DNA from 4 places in the Kocuria sediminis genome. Region 1 is predicted to be linked to each of the others. Evidence: riboswitches for the same ligand, from Rfam matches in the RefSeq annotation. Region 1 holds a riboswitch; each other region holds the start of a gene.
What was found. Region 1 has a riboswitch for S-adenosylmethionine ahead of GMA12_RS15750 (ABC transporter ATP-binding protein). Riboswitches for the same ligand answer to the same signal wherever they lie in the genome.
Positions count from the first base shown of each region.

Region 2: it holds a riboswitch for S-adenosylmethionine, as region 1 does, so the genes downstream of both, GMA12_RS09190 (methylenetetrahydrofolate reductase) here and GMA12_RS15750 (ABC transporter ATP-binding protein) in region 1, are expected to answer to the same signal.
Region 3: it holds a riboswitch for S-adenosylmethionine, as region 1 does, so the genes downstream of both, GMA12_RS11030 (bifunctional o-acetylhomoserine/o-acetylserine sulfhydrylase) here and GMA12_RS15750 (ABC transporter ATP-binding protein) in region 1, are expected to answer to the same signal.
Region 4: it holds a riboswitch for S-adenosylmethionine, as region 1 does, so the genes downstream of both, GMA12_RS14670 (O-acetylhomoserine aminocarboxypropyltransferase/cysteine synthase family protein) here and GMA12_RS15750 (ABC transporter ATP-binding protein) in region 1, are expected to answer to the same signal.

Region 1 covers NZ_WOGU01000015.1:54,208-59,772, reverse strand. Annotated here, with positions in the region: gene GMA12_RS15760 (ABC transporter permease) at 1-730, opposite strand, end outside; gene GMA12_RS15755 (aliphatic sulfonate ABC transporter substrate-binding protein) at 727-1,779, opposite strand; gene GMA12_RS15750 (ABC transporter ATP-binding protein) at 1,867-2,706, opposite strand; SAM riboswitch class I at 2,712-2,815, opposite strand; gene GMA12_RS15745 (maleylpyruvate isomerase N-terminal domain-containing protein) at 2,920-3,600, shown strand; gene GMA12_RS15740 (CoA-binding protein) at 3,733-4,197, shown strand; SAM riboswitch class IV at 4,303-4,417, shown strand; gene GMA12_RS15735 (LLM class flavin-dependent oxidoreductase) at 4,494-5,565, shown strand, end outside.
Region 2 covers NZ_WOGU01000006.1:208,517-214,081, forward strand. Annotated here, with positions in the region: gene metE (5-methyltetrahydropteroyltriglutamate--homocysteine S-methyltransferase) at 1-650, opposite strand, end outside; gene GMA12_RS09190 (methylenetetrahydrofolate reductase) at 760-1,683, opposite strand; SAM riboswitch class I at 1,752-1,854, opposite strand; gene GMA12_RS09195 (glycosyltransferase family 2 protein) at 2,075-3,067, shown strand; gene GMA12_RS09200 (hypothetical protein) at 3,055-4,461, shown strand; partial or broken gene GMA12_RS09205 (ArsR/SmtB family transcription factor) at 4,508-4,861, shown strand; gene GMA12_RS09210 (SRPBCC family protein) at 4,868-5,365, shown strand; gene GMA12_RS09215 (VOC family protein) at 5,368-5,565, shown strand, end outside.
Region 3 covers NZ_WOGU01000008.1:120,996-126,560, reverse strand. Annotated here, with positions in the region: gene GMA12_RS11045 (S9 family peptidase) at 1-1,417, opposite strand, end outside; gene GMA12_RS11040 (CPBP family intramembrane glutamic endopeptidase) at 1,522-2,301, shown strand; gene GMA12_RS11035 (VOC family protein) at 2,339-2,977, opposite strand; SAM riboswitch class IV at 3,119-3,234, shown strand; gene GMA12_RS11030 (bifunctional o-acetylhomoserine/o-acetylserine sulfhydrylase) at 3,313-4,704, shown strand; gene metX (homoserine O-acetyltransferase MetX) at 4,701-5,565, shown strand, end outside.
Region 4 covers NZ_WOGU01000013.1:21,773-27,337, forward strand. Annotated here, with positions in the region: gene GMA12_RS14665 (cystathionine gamma-synthase) at 1-463, opposite strand, end outside; gene GMA12_RS14670 (O-acetylhomoserine aminocarboxypropyltransferase/cysteine synthase family protein) at 472-1,800, opposite strand; SAM riboswitch class IV at 1,816-1,948, opposite strand; gene GMA12_RS14675 (Lrp/AsnC family transcriptional regulator) at 2,098-2,550, opposite strand; gene GMA12_RS14680 (thiamine pyrophosphate-dependent enzyme) at 2,791-3,966, shown strand; gene GMA12_RS14685 (alpha-ketoacid dehydrogenase subunit beta) at 3,963-5,012, shown strand; gene GMA12_RS14690 (dihydrolipoamide acetyltransferase family protein) at 5,015-5,565, shown strand, end outside.

The sequences.
Region 1 (5,565 bases):
CGGTGAGGAGGAAGCCCAGCCCCATGGACGCGCCCAGCAGCTCCGCGGCCACCAGGAACAGCCACGCCTGGGCCAGCGCCAGGCGCAGCCCCGAGATGACCGAGGGCATGACCGCCGGCAGCTGCACCGTGGTGAGCAGCCGCAACCCGTGCACGCCGAAGGCCCGGGCCGCCTCGAGCAGGTTGCGGTCCACGTGCTGCAGGGCGGCCGAGACGGTGGTGTAGACGGGGAAGAACGCCCCGATCGCCACCAGCGTCACCTTGGAGTCCTCGCCGAGGCCGATCCACAGCAGCAGCAGCGGCACCCACGCCAGCGAGGGTACCGCGCGGAAGGCCCCGATCGTGGGGCCCACGAGCGCGGAGCCCCAGCGGGAGAGCCCGATGAAGGAGCCCGCCGCCAGGCCCAGCCCGGCGCCGACCAGGAAGCCGATGAGCACGCGCTGGGTGGAGATGCCCACGTGCGTCCACAGCTCGCCCCGGGACAGCAGGTCGGCGCCGGCGGTCAGGACCGCCAGCGGGGCGGGCAGCTGGACGGCGCTGAAGGCCCCGGCGGTGGACAGCACGTGCCACAGCACCAGCAGCGCCGCGGGCAGGAGCAGGCCGAGTCCCGCGCGCAGCAGGGGACGGCGGCGGGGCTGCGCGACGGGGGCGGGCGCCGCGCCCGGGTCGTCGGCGCCGACGGCGTCGTCGGTGCGGACGGCGTCCCCGGACGGGCTCAGCGGCGCCGTCACAGCCCGGCCTCCGCGCCCTCGGCGGCCTCGGCCACGCGGGCGGCGTCGGCGCCCTCGGCGTAGGAGCTCTCCACGAGGCCGGCCAGGGCCTCGTCGATCTCCTCCTGGCCGGACACGTCACCGGAGTCCACGAAGATCGGGCCGACCTTCTCGAGCACGGCCAGCTGCTGCTCGCCGGGCACGTGGTCGATGTCCAGGCGGGTCCGTTCGAGCACCTGCTCGGCCACGGACAGCTCGATCCCGGCCGCGTCGGCGAGCAGCTGGGCGGTCTCCTCGGGGTGGGCCAGTGCCCAGTCCCGGGCGTAGGCGTAGACGTCCACCACGGTCTGCGCCGCCTCGGGCTGCTCCTCGAGGAAGGTCTCGTGCGCGTTGAGGAAGCCGTAGGTGTTGAAGTCCACGTTGCGGTAGAACAGCTCGGCGCCGTTCTGCTCCGCGGCGGCCATGATCGGGTCCAGCCCGGACCAGGCGTCCACCTGGCCGTTCTCCAGCGCCGAGCGGCCGTCGGCGTGCTGCAGGTTCTGGATCGTGACGTCGGCCGGGTCCACCCCGCCCTCCTCGAGGGCCTGGAGCAGGAAGAAGTAGGGGTCGGTGCCCTTGGTGGCGGCCACGGTGCGGCCCTCGAGGTCGGCCACCGACCCCACCCCGCTGCCCGGGGTGGTGACGAGCGCGGACCACTCCGGTTGCGAGTACAGGTCGATCACCTTGATCGGGGTGCCGTTGCTGCGGGCCAGCAGCGCCGCGGAGCCGGCGGTGGAGCCGATGTCGACCGCCTCGGCGCGCAGCGCCTCGTTCGCCTTGTTCGAGCCCGCGGACTGCACCCACTCCACCTCGGTGCCCTCCTCGGCGAAGGCGGCCTCGAGCCAGCCCTTCTCCTTGATCACCACGGAGAGCGGGTTGTAGGTGGCCCAGTCGACCGTGACCTTCTCGGCCGCCTGTGCCTCGCCGGAGCCCTCACCCGAGCCCTCCCCGGCCATGCACCCGGTCAGGGACAGGGTCAGGACGGCGGCGAGGGCGGGGACCGTGCGGGCGGGGCGCGGGGACAGCGGCATGGTGGGGCCTTTCGTGGTGGGGTGGGCGTGCCGGGCGGACCCGGCGCGGCGCAGGGCCGCGCCGCGCCCGGGGGGAGCGGGGCGGGATCAGCGGGTCGCGGGGTGGTGGGCGTCGACGCCCAGGTGGCCGAGCAGCTGCACCCGCAGCTCGGCGAGGACCTCGGAGGCCCGGTCGCGGGGACGGTCGCCGGGCACGGAGAGCACCGTGCTGATCGAGGCGGGGGCGGTCGGGCCGGTGCGGCCCAGGACCACGATCCGGTCGGCCAGCTGCAGGGCCTCGTCGACGTCGTGGGTCACCAGCAGGACGGTGGTCGGCTGCGCGGCGTGGACGGTGAGCAGGAGGTCCTGCATCCGCAGCCGGGTCAGGGCGTCGAGGGCGCCGAAGGGCTCGTCGAGCAGCAGCACGCCGGGGTTGCGGGCCAGCGCCCGGGCCAGCGACGCGCGCTGGGCCATGCCGCCCGAGATCGCCCGGGGACGGTGGTGGGCGTGGGCGGTCAGCCCGACCAGGTGCAGCAGGTCGTCGATCACGGCGTCGGCCTCGGCCCGGCCCAGCCCGGAGGGCAGCCCCAGGCGGACGTTCTCGCGCACGGAGCGCCACGGCAGCAGCCGCGGCTCCTGGAAGGCGACGGCGCAGCGCGGGTCGATCCCGGAGACCGGGGTGCCGTCGATGAGCACCCGGCCGGCCGAGGCGGTGTCGAGGCCGGCGGCGGCCCGCAGCAGCGTGGACTTGCCGCAGCCCGAGGGCCCCAGGATCGCCAGGACCTCCCCGGGCCGGGCCGTGACGTCGACGTCGTGCAGGACGTGGTGGTCGTACCCGCCGGACGGGAAGGCCTTGCCGACGTGCTCGAAGGCCACCGAGCAGGCGCGCTTCGCGGTGGCCGGTGCGGCAGTGGTGGACGGTGCAGAGCCCAGCAGAGACGTGCCCATGATCAACTCCATCGGTCCTGGCATTAGCACCTCGCACGGGGATCGGACGGATCCGTGCCGGTTGCTGCGACGTCGACGAGCCAGGTCTCTCAGCCGCTCCGGATGGTTACCGCCCCATTGAACGTGCTCCGCGGGCCGCCTGGCAAATCGCTCCGCGGGCCGTCATGGTCGAAAACGGTGGCACGCCGCGCCCTCGTGCCGCACCATGGACCCATGACGAGCCGGAACACCCCGACCCGGGCGGACCTGGTCCGCGACGCCTGCACGGCGTTCGCGGCGGTCCTGGACGGGCTCGGGGACGACGACTCCTGGGCTCCCACCGGCTGCCGCGGGTGGTCGGTGCGGGACCTCGCCCACCACTGCGCCGCGGATGCGGTGCGCGGTCTGGTCGCCCTGCACACGCCCACCACGGCCCGCCCGGATCGGGACGCCGCGACCTACTGGGCGGACCGGGGGGTGGACCCCGCGGCCGCGGCCGAGGACCGGCGCCGCACCCGGGCGGCGGCGAGCCTGTACCCGGACTGGGAGGAGCTGCGGGGGCACTACCGGGAGTCGGCGCGGGCGCTGGTGCACGCGGCGGAGCGCTGCCGGCCCGGCGGGACGGTCCGCACCCAGGGCCACGTGCTCCGGGTCGACGACCTCCTGAGCACCCTGGCCGTGGAGGCCACGGTGCACCACCTGGACCTCATCGAGCACCTGGAGGGCTGCCCGGGGCCGGCGGTGGACGGGCTCGCCGAGGTCCGCCGGGTCCTCATCGACCTGTGGGAGCGGGAGCCGCCCGAGCACTGGAGCGACGAGCACTTCGCCCGGGTGGGCACCGGCCGCGCGGCCCTGCCCGCCCAGGACCGCGCGCACCTGGGCCCCGAAGCCGACCTGTTCCCGCTCTTCTCCTGACCCATCCCTCCTGCCCTCCCGCCGGGATCGCACGTGTCGGCGACCCGTGCGCGGTGGCCGGGACGTGCAACCTCGGGACATGGTGGGGATGCGTGCGGGACGTGGGCGGCGGGTTCGTGCCAGGGTGGGGGCATGAGCCGCAACGACCCAGCCGTGATCGACCGCCTGATGACACAGTCCGGACGGTGGGCCGTGGTGGGGCTGACCGGGAACACGGCCCGGCCCGCGCACTCGGTCGCCAAGCGCATCCGGGACGACCTCGGCATGACGATCGTCCCGGTCAACCCGAAGGGCGAGGTGGTGCACGGTGAGCCCGGCTTCCGCACGCTCGCCGAGGTCCCGGGGCGGATCGACGTGGTGGACTGCTTCGTCAACTCCCGCCGCGTCGGGGCCGTCGTGGACCAGGCCATCGCCGCCGGCGCCAGCGCCGTGTGGCTGCAGCTGGGCGTCGTGGACCACGCGGCGGCGGACCGCGCCGCTGCCGCGGGACTCGACGTGGTGATGGACACGTGCCCGCTGATCGAGCTCGGGGCGCGGCTGCGGCGCGGCTGGACGCTGGACCCGCGGCGCTCGCCGCCGCTCGCCCCGCCGGCCTGACTCCTCCCGCGGTCCTTCCGCGAGTTTCCGTGATCCTCCCGTGCACCGGGTGGACGAGGGGTTGCCCCGTGTGCGGGGGGAGCCGCTAAGCTGGTCCGCGACGACGATGACGAGTCCCGACGCGAAGCTCTGGCTGGTCGGGCGGCAACCCTCTCCCGTAGCGGGGTGCCCCAGATGAACATCGGGCCGCGGCGCACTCGCCCCGTGGCAAGTACGGCGCCCACGAGTGCGTCGGACCCGCGAGCAGGTCTTCACGACGCACGGGCGCGGGTCGATGATCGACCTGGGAGGTCCCTGTGAGCAAGCGCATCGCCCTGAACGCCTTCGACATGACCTGCGTGGGGCACCAGGCCCCGGGCCTGTGGAAGCACCCGCGCTCCCGCGCCGACGAGTACAACACCCTCGAGTACTGGACGGACGTCGCCCAGGTCCTGGAGAAGGGCCTGTTCGACGCGATGTTCCTCGCCGACGTGGTCGGCTACTACGACGTCTACCGGAACTCCGCGGCGCCGGTGATCAAGGACGCCACCCAGATCCCGGTCAACGACCCGTTCATGCAGATCTCCGCGATGGCGGCCGTGACGAAGCACCTCGGCTTCGGGGTGACCAGCGCGATCACCTACGAGCAGCCGTATCCGCTGGCACGGAAGTTCGCGACCCTCGACCACCTGACCAAGGGCCGGATCGGCTTCAACGTGGTGACGTCCTACCTGAAGTCCGCGGCCGAGAACCACGGGCTGACGGAGCAGATCTCCCACGACGAGCGGTACGAGATCGCCGAGGAGTTCATGGAGGTCTGCTACAAGCTGTGGGAGGGGTCCTGGGAGGACGGTGCGGTCAAGCGCGACCGCAAGAACGGGGTCTTCGCCGACCCGTCCCTCGTGCACCCCATCCAGCACCACGGCAAGTACTTCGACGTGCCGGGCATCGGGCTGACCGAGCCGTCCCCGCAGCGCACCCCGCTGATCTTCCAGGCCGGCGCCTCCTCGCGCGGGCGCGCCTTCGCCGGGCGGCACGCGGAGGCGGTGTTCGTGGGCGGCATCCGCCCGGACCTCACCCGCGTGGTCACCGACAAGCTGCGCGACGAGGCCGAGGCCCAGGGCCGGGGGCGGGACGACCTCAAGATCTTCGCCATGCTGCACGTGATCGTCGACGAGACCGACGCGAAGGCCGAGCAGAAGCGGCGCGACTACGAGCAGTACGCGGACGCCGACGGCGCCCTGGGTCTCGTGGGCGGCTGGTCCGGGGTGGACCTGGGCCGCTACGACGAGAACGACGTGCTGGAGTACATCAAGACCGACTCCATCCAGTCCTTCCTCACCCCGTTCACCACCGCGGACCCGAAGAAGAAGTGGACGGTCAAGGAGG
Region 2 (5,565 bases), on a different contig from region 1:
GGCGCCCCGGCCGCGGCGAGCTCGCCGAGCAGCTGGGCGTACACCGGGAGCAGGTCGGCGAGCCGCTGCAGGGGGTCGAAGCCGGCGGGGGCGTCGTCGTCGGCCTTGGCCAGCAGGAGGAAGGAGACGGGGCCCACGAGGACGGGACGGACGGTGAAGCCGTTCTCGGCGGCGCGGCGGACGTCGGCCACGAGCCGGCCGGCGGAGGCGGTGAAAGGGGTCCCGGGGCCGATCTCGGGGACCAGGTAGTGGTAGTTGGTGTCGAACCACTTGGTCAGCTCCAGCGGTGCCCGCCCGGCGTCGCCGCGGGCCAGCACGAAGCTGCCGTCCAGGTCCAGGCGCCCGTCCGCCCCGGCCAGGTCCGCGAAGCGGGACGGGACCGCCCCGAGGGCCACGGTGGTGTCGAGGACCTGGTCGTAGAGGGGGAAGGCCGCGGGCAGGGACGCGTCCTGCGCGCCCAGGCCCAGCTCCACCAGCCGGCGGTAGGTGGCCAGCTGCAGCTCGCCGGCGGCCGCCTCGAGCTCCTCGCGGGTCGAGCGCCCGGCCCAGTAGGCCTCGAGGGCCTGCTTCAGCTCGCGGCGCCGGCCGATCCGGGGGTACCCGGTGATGGTGGCGGCGGGGAAGGGGACGGCAGGGGTGGTCGTGCTCATGGGTGTGCTCCTCGGCAGATCTGGGAAAAGGTACGGGCGAAGGTCAGGGGAAGGGCCCGGGAAGAGGCCCGGGCCACGAGGCGCGGACGGGGCCGGCCTCCCTCGCTGCTCAGGCGGGCAGCAGGTCCGGCAGGGCCGCCGGCTGGTGGGGCACGCGCGGCAGGTCCACACGCTCCAGCAGGTCCAGGGCGGCCCGGTGCTCGTTGAAGGTGTAGAGGTGCAGCCCGGGCGCCCCGGCGTCGAGGGCCGCGCGGGCCAGGCGGGTCGCGAAGGCCACGCCCGCCCGGTGCCGCTCGGCGGGGCCGGCGGCCTCCTCCAGGGCCGCGGCCAGGCCCGGGTGGGGCCGGAGCCCGGCGAGCCGGCACAGCGTGGCCAGCCGCCGCGGCTCCGTGACGGGCATGATCCCCGGCACGATCGGGATCGTCACCCCGGCGGCCCGGGCGGAGGCAACGAGGCGCTCGTAGCGCTGCGGGCGGAAGTAGACCTGCGTGATCGCGAAGTCCGCCCCGGCACGCTGCTTGGCCAGCAGCACCTCGATGTCGTGCCGGAAGGACGGGGACTCGGGGTGCCGGGTCGGGTAGGCGGCCACGCCCACGGCGAGCCGGCCGCCGGCGAGGGACGCGGTGTGGCGCTGCTCGACCTCGCGCACGAGCTCCACCAGGTCCCCGGCGTGGGCCAGCTCGCCGGGCTCCGCGTCCGGCTCCAGGTCCCCGCGCAGGGCCAGGACGCCCCGGACGCCGCGGTGGAGCAGGGACGTGACGGTCTCCTCCAGCTCGGCCCGCGTGCTGCCCACGCACGTGAGGTGCGCCAGGGGCCGCAGGCCGGTGCGGGCCAGGAGGTGGTCCAGCAGCGCCAGCGATCCGGCCCGCCGCGGGGCGTCCCCGCTGTACGTGACAGCGACGTGGTCGGGGCGGGTGGGCTCGAGCTCCTCGATGGTCCGCAGCAGCGTCTCGGCGCTCGCCGCGCAGCGCGGTGGATAGAGCTCGTAGGACAGCGACGGCGGTGGCGCCGTCCGGTCGGGTGGTCGTCTCACAGAACCTCCTGGGGTCACCCCGAGGGAGGGCGCCGGCCGTCCCGGGGTGGACCCGGGAGGCTGCGACAGCTCCATCGGTCCTGGCGGGAGCACCGTTCCGCGGCCCGGTGGGGCTGCGGATGGTTGCTGCGGCGTCGACGAGCCAGGTCTCTCGGCCGCTCTGGATAGATGCAGGACCCATTCCAGCGGGTGCCCCGGGCGGGTGCCAAGCCCGGCGGCGCAGAAGACGCCGGTGCGCCGACTGTGACGGCGGGCGCGTCACGCGGCGCAACATCGACACCGGGCGTCGCGCGACCCACGCGGCGTCAGCGCCGCGCACCGGTTCGCGCGGCGCCCGCCCACGGCCATAATGAGTGTGCCCCCGCCGCCCGGACCCCAGGAACGAGACGTCATGCCCAGTTCGCCCCGCATCGTGGCGGTCGTGCCGTGCCACAACGAGGAGGCCGCGATCGCGAAGGTCGTCACCGACCTGCACGCCACGGTCCCCGGCATCGAGGTCCACGTCTACGACAACTGCTCGACCGACGGCACCGCCGAGGCCGCCCGGCGGGCCGGCGCGCACGTGCGGCACGAGGAGGAGAAGGGCAAGGGCAACGTGGTGCGGCGGGCGTTCGCGGATCTCGACGCCGACGTCTACCTGCTCATCGACGGCGACGACACCTACGACGTGGCCGACGCGCCGCGGATGATCGAGACCCTGCTGGCGGGTCCCTACGACCAGGTGCTGGGGGTGCGCCGCCAGGTCAGCGGCACCGCCTACCGGGCCGGCCACGAGTCCGGCAACCGGTTCTTCAACACCCTCGTCACCTTCGCCTTCCGCCGCCAGGTCACCGACATGCTCAGCGGGTACCGGGTCTTCTCGCGGCGCTTCGTGAAGTCCTTCCCGGCGCTGTCCCGCGAGTTCGAGATCGAGACCGAGCTGACCGTCCACGCGGTCAACGCCCGGGTGCCGCAGACCGAGGTGGAGGTGGGCTTCCGCGACCGGGCCGAGGGCAGCGAGAGCAAGCTGCGGACCTACCACGACGGCTTCCGGATCCTGGGCATCTTCGCCCAGCTGCTCTTCCAGGAACGGCCCTTCCTGGTCACCGGCGCCGTCTCGTGCGCGCTGTTCCTGCTCGGTCTGGTCCTGGGCCTGCCCGTGGTGGTGGAGTTCGCGGGCACCGGGCTCGTGCCCCGCTTCCCGACGGCGTTCCTGGCCGCCTCCCTCGTGGTCCTGGCCGGGGTGTTCCTGCTGATGGGGGTCCTGCTGCACGGGCAGGCGAGGATCCGTCGGGAGACCTCCCGGCTGTTCTACCTGCGCCAGCCGGCCCCGCCGTGGAGCGGCGGGGCCGGGGCGGACCGTCCCGTTCCGCCCGCCGCGCAGGAGCGCCGGTGGGCCCGGTGACCGCGGCCGGCACCGGCGGCCGCCTGGCCCCGCTGCGCCCCTGGCTCCAGGGCCTGGGCATGCTGGTGGTCCTGCAGTTCGCCCTGTTCGGGCTGCTGGTGGTGGGCCAGGCCGTGCCGGACCGGCCCATCGTCGAGCACCTCCTCGCCGCGGTCGAGGACGGCACCTACGGCCCGCACGGCACGATCGACCGGATGGGCACCCCGGCGGACACCTTCACCGAGTGCGTGGTCGCGGGCACGGGCCTGGGCGCGTCCCCGGAGGAGTCGGCGTTCAGCCGGGCCGTCCGGATGCCCCGGCTCGCCACCTGCGGCGGCGGACCGGAGCAGCTCCGGGCCATCGCCGAGGGGGCCGTGCTGGAGGACAACAACTACTTCAAGTACTGGGCCGGCTACACGGTGCTCACCCGCCCGGTGCTGGCCGTGGCGGGGCTGGAGGGGCTGCGGATCGTCTCGGGCACCCTCATGGTGCTCGCCCTGGCCGGGGCGTTCCTCGCGCTGCGCGCCCGGACCTCCACCGCGGTGGGGCTCGCCCTCGTGCTGCCCTACGTCGCGGGGACGAACCTGCTGTCCACCCCCTCGACCTCCTTCAGCCAGTCGATCTCCATCGCCTTCATCTTCCTGTCCGTGCTCCTCGCCACGCTCGGGGCCGCCCGCTCGGCCCGGCTGGGCTGCGCGGGCGCCGCCCTGGGCGCCGCGCTCTTCTGCTTCGTGGACCTCCTGACCACTCCCGCCGTGCCGTGGGCGATGTCCGCCTTCGCCGTGGGGGCGGTGACGTGGTTCCACCGCCGCGAGCTGAGGGCCACGTTCGTGGCGGTGCTCCTGGCCGGCGCCGTCTGGCCGGCGGCCTTCGCCGTCACCTGGGTGGCCCGGTGGGTGATCGCCGGCGCCTTCCTGGGCATCCCGGCCACCGTGGAGGTGGTCCGCCGCAACGTGGGGAACCGGACCGGAGGAGACCACGCGGGGGTCGCGGAGTCCTTCGGGGCGGGGGTGCACGCCAACATCGACTACTGGTGGACCAGGGTGCCCACCGCGGAGCTCGTGCTGGCCGGCTGCCTGCTGGCGGCGGCGGCGGGCCTGGTCCTGGCCCACCGGCGCGCCGGGCCGTCCCGCTGGGCGGCCGCGCTGGTCCTGGCCCTGCCCGCGGCCGCGGTGCCCCTCTGGTACACCGTGCTCAGCAACCACTCCCAGATCCACGCGTTCTTCGTCAACCGCGGGGTGCCCGCCGCGCTCGCCGTCGTGACCGCCGCGTGCCTGGCCGCCGCCGTGCGGGCCCGCCCGGCCCCGGACGCCTCCGCCGCCGCGGAGCGGCGCGAGCCGGCGGCCCCGGAGCCGGGCACGGACGAGCGTCACGATCGGGTCTCGGAGGTGGCCGCCCCGGCTCGCCGGGCGTAGCCTTGAACAACCAACAGGTTGATCAAGGAATACGTTGACAGACACCGTGGACCCCGACGACGACGACCTGCTCGACCGGGCCTTCCTGGCCCTCGCCGACCCGGTCCGGCGGCGGATCGTCGCCCGGCTCAGCCGGGGCCCGGCCACGGTCACCGAACTGGCGGAACCCTTCGCGATCTCCAAGCAGGCGGTCTCGAAGCACATCCAGGTCCTCGAGCAGGCGCAGCTCGTCACGCGCACCCGTGACGCCCAGCGGCGGCCCGTCCACCTGGACCCCGCACGGCTGGAGGCGCTCACCGCCTGGATCGACCGGTACCGGCTGGTCCGGGAGGAGCAGTTCCGCCGCCTCGACGCCGTGCTCGACACCCGCGCCGCGCCCCGCGGCGCACACCGGGAGGACTTCACCATGGGACACGCCCTGCACCTGACCGTCCCCGACGACGTGCCGTACATCGACTTCGAGCGGGACTTCGACTTCCCCGTGGCGGAGGTCTACCGCGCCCACGCCGACCCCGAGCTGTTCCGGCAGTGGATCGGCCCGCGCGGGCTGCGGACCCGGATCGACGGCTTCGAGTTCCGCGCCGGCGGCGCCTACCGCTTCGTCCAGCGCGGCGAGGACAGCGCCGAGGAGTACGCCTTCCGCGGCGTCTTCCACACCGTGCGCGAGAACGAGCTGGTCGTCCAGACCTTCGAGTACGAGGGCTGGCCCGACGCGGTCGACCTCGAGTACCTGCGCTTCGAGGACCTCGGCGAGGGCCGGTGCCGGCTGCGCGGGCACACCGTCCACGCCTCGCAGGAGGCCCGCGACGGGATGGTCGGCTCCGGCATGGAGAAGGGCATGGCCGAGGGCTACGAGCGGCTCGAGGAGCTGCTGGCCGGGCTGCTCGGCGGACAGGGAGGCTGAGCGTGGACTGGACCCTCGAGGTGGTGCTGGTGCCGGTGCGCGACGTCGACCGGGCCGTGGAGTTCTACCGGGACCAGGTCGGCTTCCGCCTCGACCACCACACCACCACCGAGCAGATGGACATCGCCCAGCTGACCCCGCCCGGGTCCGGCTGCTCGATCGTGGTGGGCAACCTCCCCGCCCACCGGGAGATGGCCCCC
Region 3 (5,565 bases), on a different contig from region 1:
AGACGGGGATCCGGGTGCCGTCCGCGGCGGTGGCCCAGTCCCGCTCCACCGTGTAGTCGGCCGGGTCGTAGCCGCCGAGCACCGTGGTCTCCCGGCGGAGCACGGGCTCGGCCGGCAGGGCGTCGTCCTCCCCGGTGGCGCCGGCGGGGAAGACGTCGTAGACGCGCGGGGGCGTGGTGAAGGAGGTGTAGGACAGCCGGAGCACCGGGGCGTCGTGCTCCGCGGCGGCCACCCCGGCGGTGTAGAGCTGCTCCGCGAAGGCCGGCTCCACGGCCGCCGCCTGGGCGTCCGTGCCGAGGCCCGCCACGGGGAGCAGCCGCACCCGCAGCGTGGTCTCCGCCCGCACGGAGACGACCAGGTGGGTGGCCGTGACGGCGCAGCCGTTGACCCGCACGGTGTCCGAGGCCGGGACGACGTCGCGCAGGTCCACCTCCGCGATCGGGCGGCCGAGGTCGGCCGGGTCCATGAGCGAGACCCGGGAGTTCGGGGCCTCGTGGTCGTGGGTCAGCAGGATCTGCTCGCGGCCGTCCAGCAGGAAGGGCTCGGCCTCGTAGAGCACCCGGTCGGTGCGCGGCAGCACCACCTGCAGCGGGGCCTGCGGCTCGGCCACCGGCTGGATCAGCTGCTCGGAGAACTCCGAGCACATGGCCTCCACCACGATCCAGCGCCGGTCCGCGGACAGCCCCGCGCCCAGCCACAGGCCCGGGTCGGTCTCCTCGTGGACCACGACGTCCTCGGCCACCGGGGTGCCCAGGACGTGGCGGCGCAGCTGGTGGGGCCGCCAGGACTCGTCCACCACGGTGTAGTACACCGCGCGGGCGTCGGGGGTGAGGAAGGACCCGTAGAAGGTGCCGGGGATCTCGTCGGCGAGCAGCGCCCCGGTGGTGAGGTCGCGCACGCGCAGGGTGAACCGCTCGTCCCCGGTGACGTCCTCGGCCCAGGCCAGCAGCTCCCCGTCCTCGGAGACGTCGAAGCTGCCGAGGGAGTAGAAGTCGTGCTGCGCGGACTCGGCGTTGGCGTCGAGCAGCACCTGCTCGCCCGCCATGGGGGTGCCGGGCTCGACGACGGGCGGGGTCCAGTCCGCGAGGACGTCCCCGGTGGTCGTGGCCGGGACCCGGCAGAACACCTGGTGCGCGCCGCCCTCGACCGTGCGGGAGAAGTACCACCAGTCCCCGCGCCGGTTCGGCACCGACAGGTCGGTCTCCTGGGTGCGGCCCTTGATCTCCCCGAAGATCGACTCCCGCAGCCCGGCCAGGTGGGCCGTGCGGGCCTCCGCGTACTCGTTCTCCGCGGTGAGATGGGCGACCACCTCCGGGGACTCCTTCGCCCGCATCCACTCGTAGGGGTCGGAGAACACGTGGCCGTGGAAGGTGCGCTCGGCGGGGTGCCGGCGGATCTGCGGGGGAAGAGCTGTCATGTGCCCATCCTAGGGAAGGCGCCCCGTCCGCCGCTGGCCGGACCGGGCCCGCGGCGCTGACGGGCGGGCCCGGCGGCCGGCCCGGGCGGTGCCAGAATGGCCGCATGAGCACCCCCGCGCACCTCGCCCCGCGACCGCCGGCCTTCGGCTCCACCCGCGCCGACCTGTGGATGCAGGTGGTCCTGGTGCTGGGGGTCTCCCTGGGCGCCTCGGCGCTCTACGCGGTGCTCTCCCTGGCCGAGCAGCTCGCCCGCGGCCCGCTCTCGGAGGCGCAGGCGACGATGAACCCGCCGCTGAGCCCGCAGCCGCTGCTCGACCTGCTGCGCCAGCTCACGGGCATCGGCCTGGACCTGGTCCCGGTGCTGCTGGCCCTGTACCTGCTCGCCGGATCCGCGGGCGCACTCGGCACGGTGCGGCGGCGGATCGGGCTCGACGCCCGGATGCCGGTCCCGGACCTCGGGCTGGGCACCGTCCTGTTCCTCGTCATGGGCCTGGGCACCCTGGCCCTCTACGCGGCCGGGCGCGCCCTGGGGCTCACCGCGCAGGTGACGACGTCCGGGCTGGCCGAGCACTGGTGGACGGTGCCGGTGCTGCTGCTCTCCGCGCTGCGCCACGCCCTGGTCGAGGAGGTGGTGGTGGTCGCGTTCCTCACCGACCGGCTCACCCGCATCGGCTGGCGCTGGCCGGTGGTGCTGGCGGTCACGGCGCTGTTCCGCGGCAGCTACCACCTGTACCAGGGCATCGGGCCGTTCCTCGGCAACGTGGTGATGGGCCTGGTCTTCGCCGAGCTCTACCGGCGCACCGGGCGGGTGATGCCCCTCGTCGTCGCGCACTTCCTGCTGGACGCCGTGGGCTTCCTGGGCGTCGGCCGGCTGCTCGGCTGAGGCGGGCCCGGCGTGGGAGCCCGCCCCGGCCGGCGGCTCAGATGGTGACGAGCCCGTCGGGGGTGCTGAAGGACACCGAGAGCAGACCGGGCGTGCCCTCCGGGTAGCGCCACTCCACCTCCAGGTCCTCGAGGGCGGTCTCCACGGGCGCGCCCAGCCACTCGGCCACCCGCTCGGGCGCCCCGGCGATGCACATCCCCGCGAGCCCCACGTCGGTGATCCGGGCCTGGGACGGGTGCATCTCCGGGGCCGAGTCGAAGTGCACCATGAACGGCAGCTGGGGGTCGGCGATCAGGCCCTTGACGCCGATCTGGCGCCACTCCAGGCACCGGCCGTCCGGGAACACCCGGTGGCCGGGCACCGCGTGGCGGCCCAGGCGCTGCTCGAAGGGCGCGAGGTCCTCGACCTCGACGACCCAGCCCAGCCAGCCGCCGCCGGCCTCCGAGCGGGCGCGCACGGCCCGGCCGAACGGGGCCTTCTCCGCCGCGGGGTGCTCGAGGACCTCGACGACCTCGACGTACTGGTGGTTGGTGAGGGGGAGGATCATGTTGCGGGTGCCGAAACGGGGGTGCACCCCGCCCTTGACCGGCTCGATCCCGAGCTGGTCGGCAATGCGCTCGGTGGTGGCGGCGAGGCCCTCCGGGCGGCAGGCGTAGGACACGTGGTCGACTCTCATGGGCTCATCGTGGCACCGTGTGACTTTCGTCTCCAAATCGGCCCCCGCCGGGGCGGTCCCCGGCCCGTCCGGCCCGTGCGCGGGACGCTCGCCGCGCCCCGGCTTGACGCCGTGTCGCCCGAATCCGGAGAATGTCGTCCAGGTCATGAGCGCCAGCGTCCAAGCCCCAGCTAGCTGGCCGGCAACCCTCCACCGCGGTGGGGTGCCCTGGGTGAAGACCGGGCTCCTCGCGACCGGCGAGCGAGCAAGCGCGGGTCCTCGGTGCCCGGCCGTCGCACGGCAGCACCACCACGGTCGGACACCGGACCCCTGACACCCGCAAGGAGTCTCCCGGCATGTCCGAGTCCACTGCTTCCACGACCGACCGCCCCGCGACCGCGCTGCCCACCCCGGAGCACCCGGCCGGCTGGTCGTTCGAGACCCAGCAGATCCACGCCGGCCAGCGCCCCGATCCGGTCACCGGCTCCCGCGCCCTGCCCATCCACCAGAGCACGTCCTTCGTCTTCCCCGACGCCCAGGCCGCCGCGGACCGCTTCGCGCTCGCGGAGCTGGGGCCCATCTACACCCGCATCGGCAACCCGACCACGGAGGTCGTGGAGAACCGCATCAGCGCCCTGGAGGGCGGGGTGGGGGCCCTGATGCTCAGCGCCGGGCAGTCGGCCACGACCTTCGCGGTGCTCAACCTCGCCGGGGCGGGGGACCACGTGGTGGCCAGCCCGAGCCTGTACGGCGGGACGTACAACCTCTTCAAGTTCACGCTGCCCAAGCTGGGCATCGAGACCACCTTCGTGACCGACCCGGACGACCCGGAGGCGTGGCGGCGGGCGGTGCGGCCGAACACCAAGGCGTTCTTCGCCGAGACCATCCCGAACCCGCGCAACGACGTCCTCGACATCGAGACGGTCTCCGGGATCGCCCACGAGCACGAGGTCCCGCTCATCGTGGACAACACGGTGGCGACCCCCTACCTCGTCCAGCCGTTCCGCTGGGGCGCGGACATCGTGGTGCACTCGGCCACGAAGTTCCTCGGCGGGCACGGCACCGCGCTCGGCGGTGTGATCGTGGACTCCGGCGCGTTCGACTTCGGCCGGTACCCGGAGCGCTTCCCCGGCTTCAACCAGCCCGACGAGTCCTACGGCGGGCTGGTCTACGCCCAGGCCCTCGGCGCGGAGGGCGCGTTCGGGGTCAACCTCTCCTACATCCTCAAGGCCCGGGTGCAGCTGCTGCGCGACCTCGGCTCGGCGATCTCCCCGTTCAACGCGTTCCTCATCGAGCAGGGCATCGAGACGCTGTCGCTGCGCATGGAGCGCCACGTGGCCAACGCCGGGGAGGTGGCCCGCTGGCTGGAGGCGCGCGAGGACGTGCGCTCGGTGAGCTGGGCGGGGCTGGAGTCCTCGCCCTGGCACGACCGGGCGCGCAAGTACGCGCCCCGCGGCGCCGGGTCGGTCCTCGGGTTCGTCCTCGAGGGCGGCCGGGCGGCCGGGGCGGCGTTCGTGGACGCCCTGACGCTGCACTCCAACGTGGCGAACATCGGCGACGTCCGCTCCCTGGTGATCCATCCCGCGTCCACCACCCACAGCCAGCTGCTGCCCGAGGAACAGCTCGCGGCGGGCGTGGAGCCCGGCTTCGTGCGCCTGTCCGTGGGGCTGGAGAACGTCAAGGACATCCTGGCGGACCTGGAGCAGGGCTTCGCCGCGGCCGCGGCCGTGGCCGGAGGGCAGGGGTGAGCGTGACGGTGCTGCGCGGTGCCGGCGCGGACGTGCGCGAGGACGGCGTGCCGCGGCACGCCGAGATCGGCACGCTGGAGCTGGAGTCCGGCTTCCGGCTGCCGGAGGTCCGGATCGCCTACGAGACCTGGGGCGTGCTCGCCCCGGACGGCTCCAACGCCGTGCTCGTGGAGCACGCCCTGACCGGGGACACCCACGTGGCCGCCGGGCGGGCCCGGCCCGGGGCCCCGGAGGCGCAGCGGCGCGCCGCCGAGAGCGGCGGCTGGTGGGACGGGCTGGTCGGCCCCGGCGCCGCCATCGACACGGACCGCTACTTCGTGGTGTGCGCCAACATCGTGGGCGGCTGCTACGGCTCCACCGGGCCGTCCACCCCGGCCCCGGCCGAGGTGGACCCCGAGCGCCGGCCCTGGGGCTCCCGCTTCCCCCTGGTCACCGTGCGCGACTCCGTGCACGCGGAGGCCGCCCTGGCCGACGCCCTGGGCATCGACGCGTGGCGCCTGGTCGTCGGGGGGTCCATGGGCGGGGCGCGTGCCCTGGAGTGGGCCGTGACCTACCCCGAGCGGGTCCGGGCCTGCGCGGTGGTCGCCGCGTGCGCCCAGTCCAGCGCCGAGCAGCTGGCCTGGGGGCAGGCGCAGAACCTCGCGATCCGCCAGGACCCGGACTTCCGGGGCGGGGACTACTACGACGGGCCCTTCCCGTTGACCGGGCTGGGCCTGGCCCGGCGGATCGCCCACATCACCTACCGCTCCGCCGACGAGCTGCACCACCGGTTCGGGCGCACCCCGCAGGCCGAGGAGCAGGTGATCGGCACCCGTCCCGGGGAGCGCGGGCGCTACCAGATCGAGAGCTACCTCGACCACC
Region 4 (5,565 bases), on a different contig from region 1:
GCGTCTCCAGCCACAGGACCGCGGTGTCCCCGGGGCGGACCGCGGCGCGGACGGCGTCGAGGTCGGTGATCTCCACGGGCGTGTGGCCGATCCCCCACGGGGCGAGCACCCGGGTGATCAGCCGGTTGGTGCCGCCGTAGCCGTCGGCGCCGAGCACCACGTGCTCGCCCGGGCGCAGCACCGCCCGCAGCAGCGCGTCCTCGGCGGCGATCCCGGAGGCGAAGGCGAACGCGCGATCGCCGTGCTCCAGGGCCGCGAGCTGCTCCTCGAAGCCGTTGCGCGTGGGGTTCGAGCCGCGGCTGTACTCGTGGCCGGCGCGCAGGACGTTGATCCCGTCCTGGGCGAAGGTGGAGGTCTGGTAGACCGGCGGGATGACGGCCCCGGTCAGCGGGTCGGGCTGCTGGCCGGCGTGGACGGCGGTGGTGGTGAAGCCGCGTCGGCGGGTGGTGACGGTCCGAGTCATGGTGGGGCTCACTTCCGGAGGGTCGGAACGGTCTCGGGCACGGCGTCGAGGGCCTGGCCGAGGTCGGCCACGAGGTCCTGCGGGGCCTCGAGGCCGATCGAGAGCCGGATGGTGGTCTCGGCGATCCCGCCCGCCCGGCGCTGCTCGGGCGTGAGCCGGCAGTGGGTCATCGCGGCCGGGTGGGCCACGAGGCTGCGGGTGTCGCCGATGTTGGCGACCAGCTTGAACAGCCGCAGCCCGTCGATGAAGGGCCCCACGGCGGCGTCCGGGGCGGCGAGGTCGAAGGAGAACACGGAGCCGGTGCCGCGGGGGAAGTCCCGGGCCGCGATCCCGGCCCCGGGGTCCCCCGGCAGCCCGGGGTGGTGCACGCGCGCGACGGCGGGGTGATCGGCGAGGAACTCGGCCACGGCCAGTGCCGAGGCCGTGTGCCGGGCCACCCGCAGGTCGAGGGTCTCGGTGCCCTGCAGGATCTGGCTGGCGTTGAACGGGGAGAGCGTGGTGCCGAGGTCGTGCACGTACTTGGCCCGAACCAGGTGCAGGTAGGGGCTGGCCCCGGCGCACTTGTCGAGCAGGCTCTGCCCGCCCCAGCGGGCGCGGGCGCGGGTGAACTGCGGCCACCGCGCCGGCTGCGCGGACCAGTCGAACGTCCCGCCGTCCACGACCGCCCCGGCGAGGGCGTTGCCGTGGCCGCCGAGGAACTTGGTGGCCGAGTGCACCACGACGTCCGCGCCCTTCTCCAGCGGCCGGTACAGCGCCGGGGAGGCGAGGGTGTTGTCGACGACGACGGGCACCCGGGCCGCCCGGGCGACGTCGGCGATCCCGGGCAGGTCCGGCAGCGTGGCCAGCGGGTTGCCGATGGACTCGAGCAGGAAGGCGCGGGTGTCGGGGCGCACGGCCGCGGCCCAGGCGCCGGGGACGGTGGGGTCCACGAAGTCGACCTCGACGCCGTGGTCAGCCAGCGAGTCGGTGAGCAGGTCCACGGTCCCGCCGTAGAGCTTCTCGGAGGCGACCAGGTGCCTGTCCTCCCCCTGCCCGAGCAGGGCCAGCAGCGCCACGGCCACCGCGGACTGCCCGGAGCCGGTGGCCACGGCGCCCACCCCACCCTCGAGGTCGCTGATCCGCTGCTCGAGCACGGCGACCGTCGGGTTGCCGGTGCGGGTGTAGGTGAAGCCCGCCCGGGTCTGGGCGAACATCTGCCGGGCGGCCTCGTAGTCCGGGAACTCGAAGGCGGCGCTCTGGTAGATCGGCACCGTGAGGGTGCGCTGCCCGGGGTCGTGGTCGGCGCCGGCGTGGATCTGCCGGGTCGAGAGGTCCAGGTCGGTCACGGGGAGGGACATGGCGCGGCTCCTGTGCACTTGCTCTTACCCGCACCGGTCACCCGCTGCGCGGCAACGGGGATGCAGGCCGCTTCCTCATCCGAACCACCCGGTGAGCATGGGGTTGGTGCGCGACCCAGTCGGAGCTTGGCAGTCGCGTCTCGTGAAGCTGGGACCACAGTATGCGCGGGGCGGGCCGGCGCCGCTCCACGACCGAAGATGACGTCCGTGACGGATCGTGACGCCGCTCGCGACGCATCCTGTGACGCCCTTGCGATCACCCCCGGTGGCGTCCCGCGCACCCGGTGCCGCGGCGGGTTACGCCCGGGTGTCGATGTCCTCGAAGATCAGGAACGTCTGGGTGTCCACCACGCCGGGCAGCTGCTGGATGTGCTCGAAGATCACCTGCCGCAGGTGCACCGTGTCCACGGCGCGCACCAGCAGCATGACGTCGAAGTTCCCGCCCACCAGGGCGATGTGGTGCACGGCCGGGATGGCCTGCAGCTGCCCGCACAGCTCCCGCCAGGTGTTCTGCTGGAGCTTCAGCGTCACGTAGGCCGAGGCCTGCAGCCCGGCGCGCACCGGGTCGATCACGGTGCTGAAGCGCAGGATCACCCCCTCGTCGCGCAGCCGGTTGATGCGGGCGTAGGCGTGGGCGCGGGAGACGTGCACGGCCGCCGCGATCGCGGTCACCGACTGCCGGGCGTCCCGGGAGAGCTCGGCGAGGATCTTCCGGTCGGTCTCGTCCAGCGGGACGGGGGTCGAGGGCACGGCGGGCTCCTTCGGGGTGGGGTGGGAGGGCGGGAAGCGGTGTCGGACGAATGCGTGTGTCCCACGCCACAGTAAAACATTTCGTCCACGGAGACGGCACCGCCGCCCGCAGGATTCTGGACTTTCCCGCGCGCCTGGATACGAACCGCTCATCCTTCTCATACTGGGCGGACAGAACTTCAGCGGCCTTCCCGCCTCCCCGCGTCCGCGCCCGGACCGGGGACCGACCGAGGGGACACCATGAGCCAGACCGTCGAGACCCCCGAGGACCCGATCCTCCGGGCCTCCCAGACCTTCGGCATCACACCGGAGCAGTACATGCTCCCGGCCCGCGGCGAGATCCGGATGGTGGACCCCGCCGGCCGCCTGCTGCCGGCCGAGGAGCAGGGCACCGAGCCCGGCCACGAGTACCCGCTGCCCGCCGGGGACGTGCTGCTGGGCGCCTACGAGAAGCTGGTGGTCGGCCGCCGGGTCAACGACCAGAACTCCGCGCTGGTGCGCCAGGGCCGGATGGCCGTCTATCCCTCCAGCCACGGGCAGGAGGCCTGCCAGGTGGCCGCGGCCCTGTGCCTGCGGGAGGGCGACTGGCTGTTCCCCACCTACCGGGACACCGTGGCCGTGATGACCAGGGGCGTGCGGCCCATGGACGTGATGTCGATCTTCCGCGGCGAGTGGCACGGCGGCTACGACCCCCACGAGCACCACGTCGGCATCCAGTCGACCCCGCTGACCACCCAGCTGCTGCACGCGGTGGGCGTGGCCCACGCCGCGAAGCTGCGCGGTGAGGACACCGTGGTCCTGGCCATGTGCGGCGACGGCGCCACGAGCGAGGGCGACTTCCACGAGGCCCTGAACTTCGCCGCCGTGTTCAAGCTGCCGGTCGTGTTCTTCGTGCAGAACAACGGCTACGCGATCTCCGTGCCCCTGTCCCAGCAGTCGGCCGCCCCGAGCCTCGCCCACAAGGCGGTCGGCTACGGCATGGCCGGGGAGCGGGTGGACGGCAACGACCTGGTTTCCCTGCTCGCCACGCTGGGCCGCGCCGTGGACCTGGCGCGCTCGGAGTCCGAGCCCCTCCTCGTGGAGGCCCACACCTATCGCATGCAGGCCCACACCAACGCCGACGACGCGACCCGCTACCGCGACGACGCCGAGGTGCAGGAGTGGATCGCCAAGGACCCCGTGACCCGCATGCGCGCCTACCTGGCCGGGGAGGGGCTGCTCGACGACGCGGCCGAGCAGCGCATCGCCGCGGCCGCCGAGGACGTCGCCGCGGCCCTGCGCGACGGCATGAACGCCGACGTGGAGGTCGACCCGCGCGAGCTCTTCCGCCACGTCTACACCGAGCAGACCCCGCAGCTCGCCGAGCAGGAGCAGTTCCTCGCCGCCGAGCTCGCCCGAGAGGAGATCGCACAGTGAGCACCCTCCAGGCCCCCGCCCCGTCCGGGCGGACCCCGGCCGTCAAGCCGGCCACCTTCGCCCAGGCGCTCAACACCGCCCTGGCCGACGCCCTGGCCGCGGACGACGCCGTCGTCGTCTTCGGGGAGGACGTCGGGACCCTCGGCGGGGTCTTCCGGATCACCGACGGGCTGACGAAGCGCTTCGGCCGCACCCGCTGCTTCGACACCCCGCTGGCCGAGTCCGGGATCGCCGGGATGGCCGTGGGCATGGCGATGAACCGGATGCGCCCCGTGATCGAGATGCAGTTCGACGCCTTCGCCTACCCGGCCTTCGAGCAGATCGCCTCGCACATCGCGAAGATGCACAACCGCACCCGCGGCGCCGTGACCCTGCCGATCGTCATCCGCATCCCCTACGCCGGCGGCATCGGCGGCGTGGAGCACCACTGCGACTCCTCCGAGGCCTACTACGCCCACACCCCGGGCCTGAAGGTCTTCACCCCGGCCACCGTCGAGGACGCCTACCTCATGCTCCGCGAGGCGATCGACTCGGACGACCCCGTGGTGTTCTTCGAGCCGAAGAAGCTCTACTGGTCCAAGGCGCCGGTGGACCTGGCCGAGCTGAGGGACCGCTACGAGAACCGGGCCCCGGAGCGCCGGGAGGGCCGCGCCGTCGTCGCCCGCACCGGGCAGGACGCCACGATCCTCACCTACGGGCCGTCCGTGCCCACCGCCCTGGCGGCCGCCGCGGCCGCCGAGGCCGAGGGCCGCTCCCTCGAGGTCGTGGACCTGCGCAGCATCGTCCCGTTCGACGACGAGACCGTCGCCGCGTCGGTGCGCCGCACCGGGCGCGTGGTCGTGGTCGCCGAGGCCCCCGGCTTCGCCTCCGTGGCCGCCGAGATCGTCGCCCGGGTGCAGGAGCGCTGCTTCCACTCGCTGGCCGCGCCGGTGCGGCGGGTGACCGGCTTCGACATCCCGTACCCCTCGCCCAAGCTCGAGGAGTACTACCTGCCCAGCGTCGACCGCATCCTCGACGCCGTGGACGACCTGCAGTGGGAGGACTGACCATGACCGTGAAGACGTTCACCCTGCCGGACCTCGGCGAGGGACTCACCGAGGCCGAGCTCGTGAGCTGGCTGGTCCAGGTGGGCGACACCGTGGCCGTGGACCAGCCCATCGCCGAGGTGGAGACCGCCAAGTCCGCAGTGGAGGTGCCCTGCCCCTTCGCCGGGACCGTGCAGGAGCTGCACGGCGCCTCCGGGCAGACCCTCGACGTGGGCGCGCCGCTGATCTCCGTGAACACCGGGGACACCTCCGGGACCCCCGCCCCGCAGGGCGGCGGGCCCCGCGGCGGGCAGTCCTACCGCGAGGAGGAGCGCGCCGGCGCGGACCCCCGCTCCGCGGCCGAGGCGGGCACCGTGGCCTCCGGGACCTCCGACGACGCCGAGGGCTCCGGCAGCGTGCTGATCGGCTACGGCACCCCGGCGGCGGGATCGGCCGGGCGCCGGCGCCGCCCCAGGCGTTCCGGCGCCACCGCCGGGGCCTCCGGCCCGGTCGCCGACGGGCTCGGCGACCGGCTCACCCGGCAGCTCGCCGAGCAGGCCGCCGGGCAGGCCGC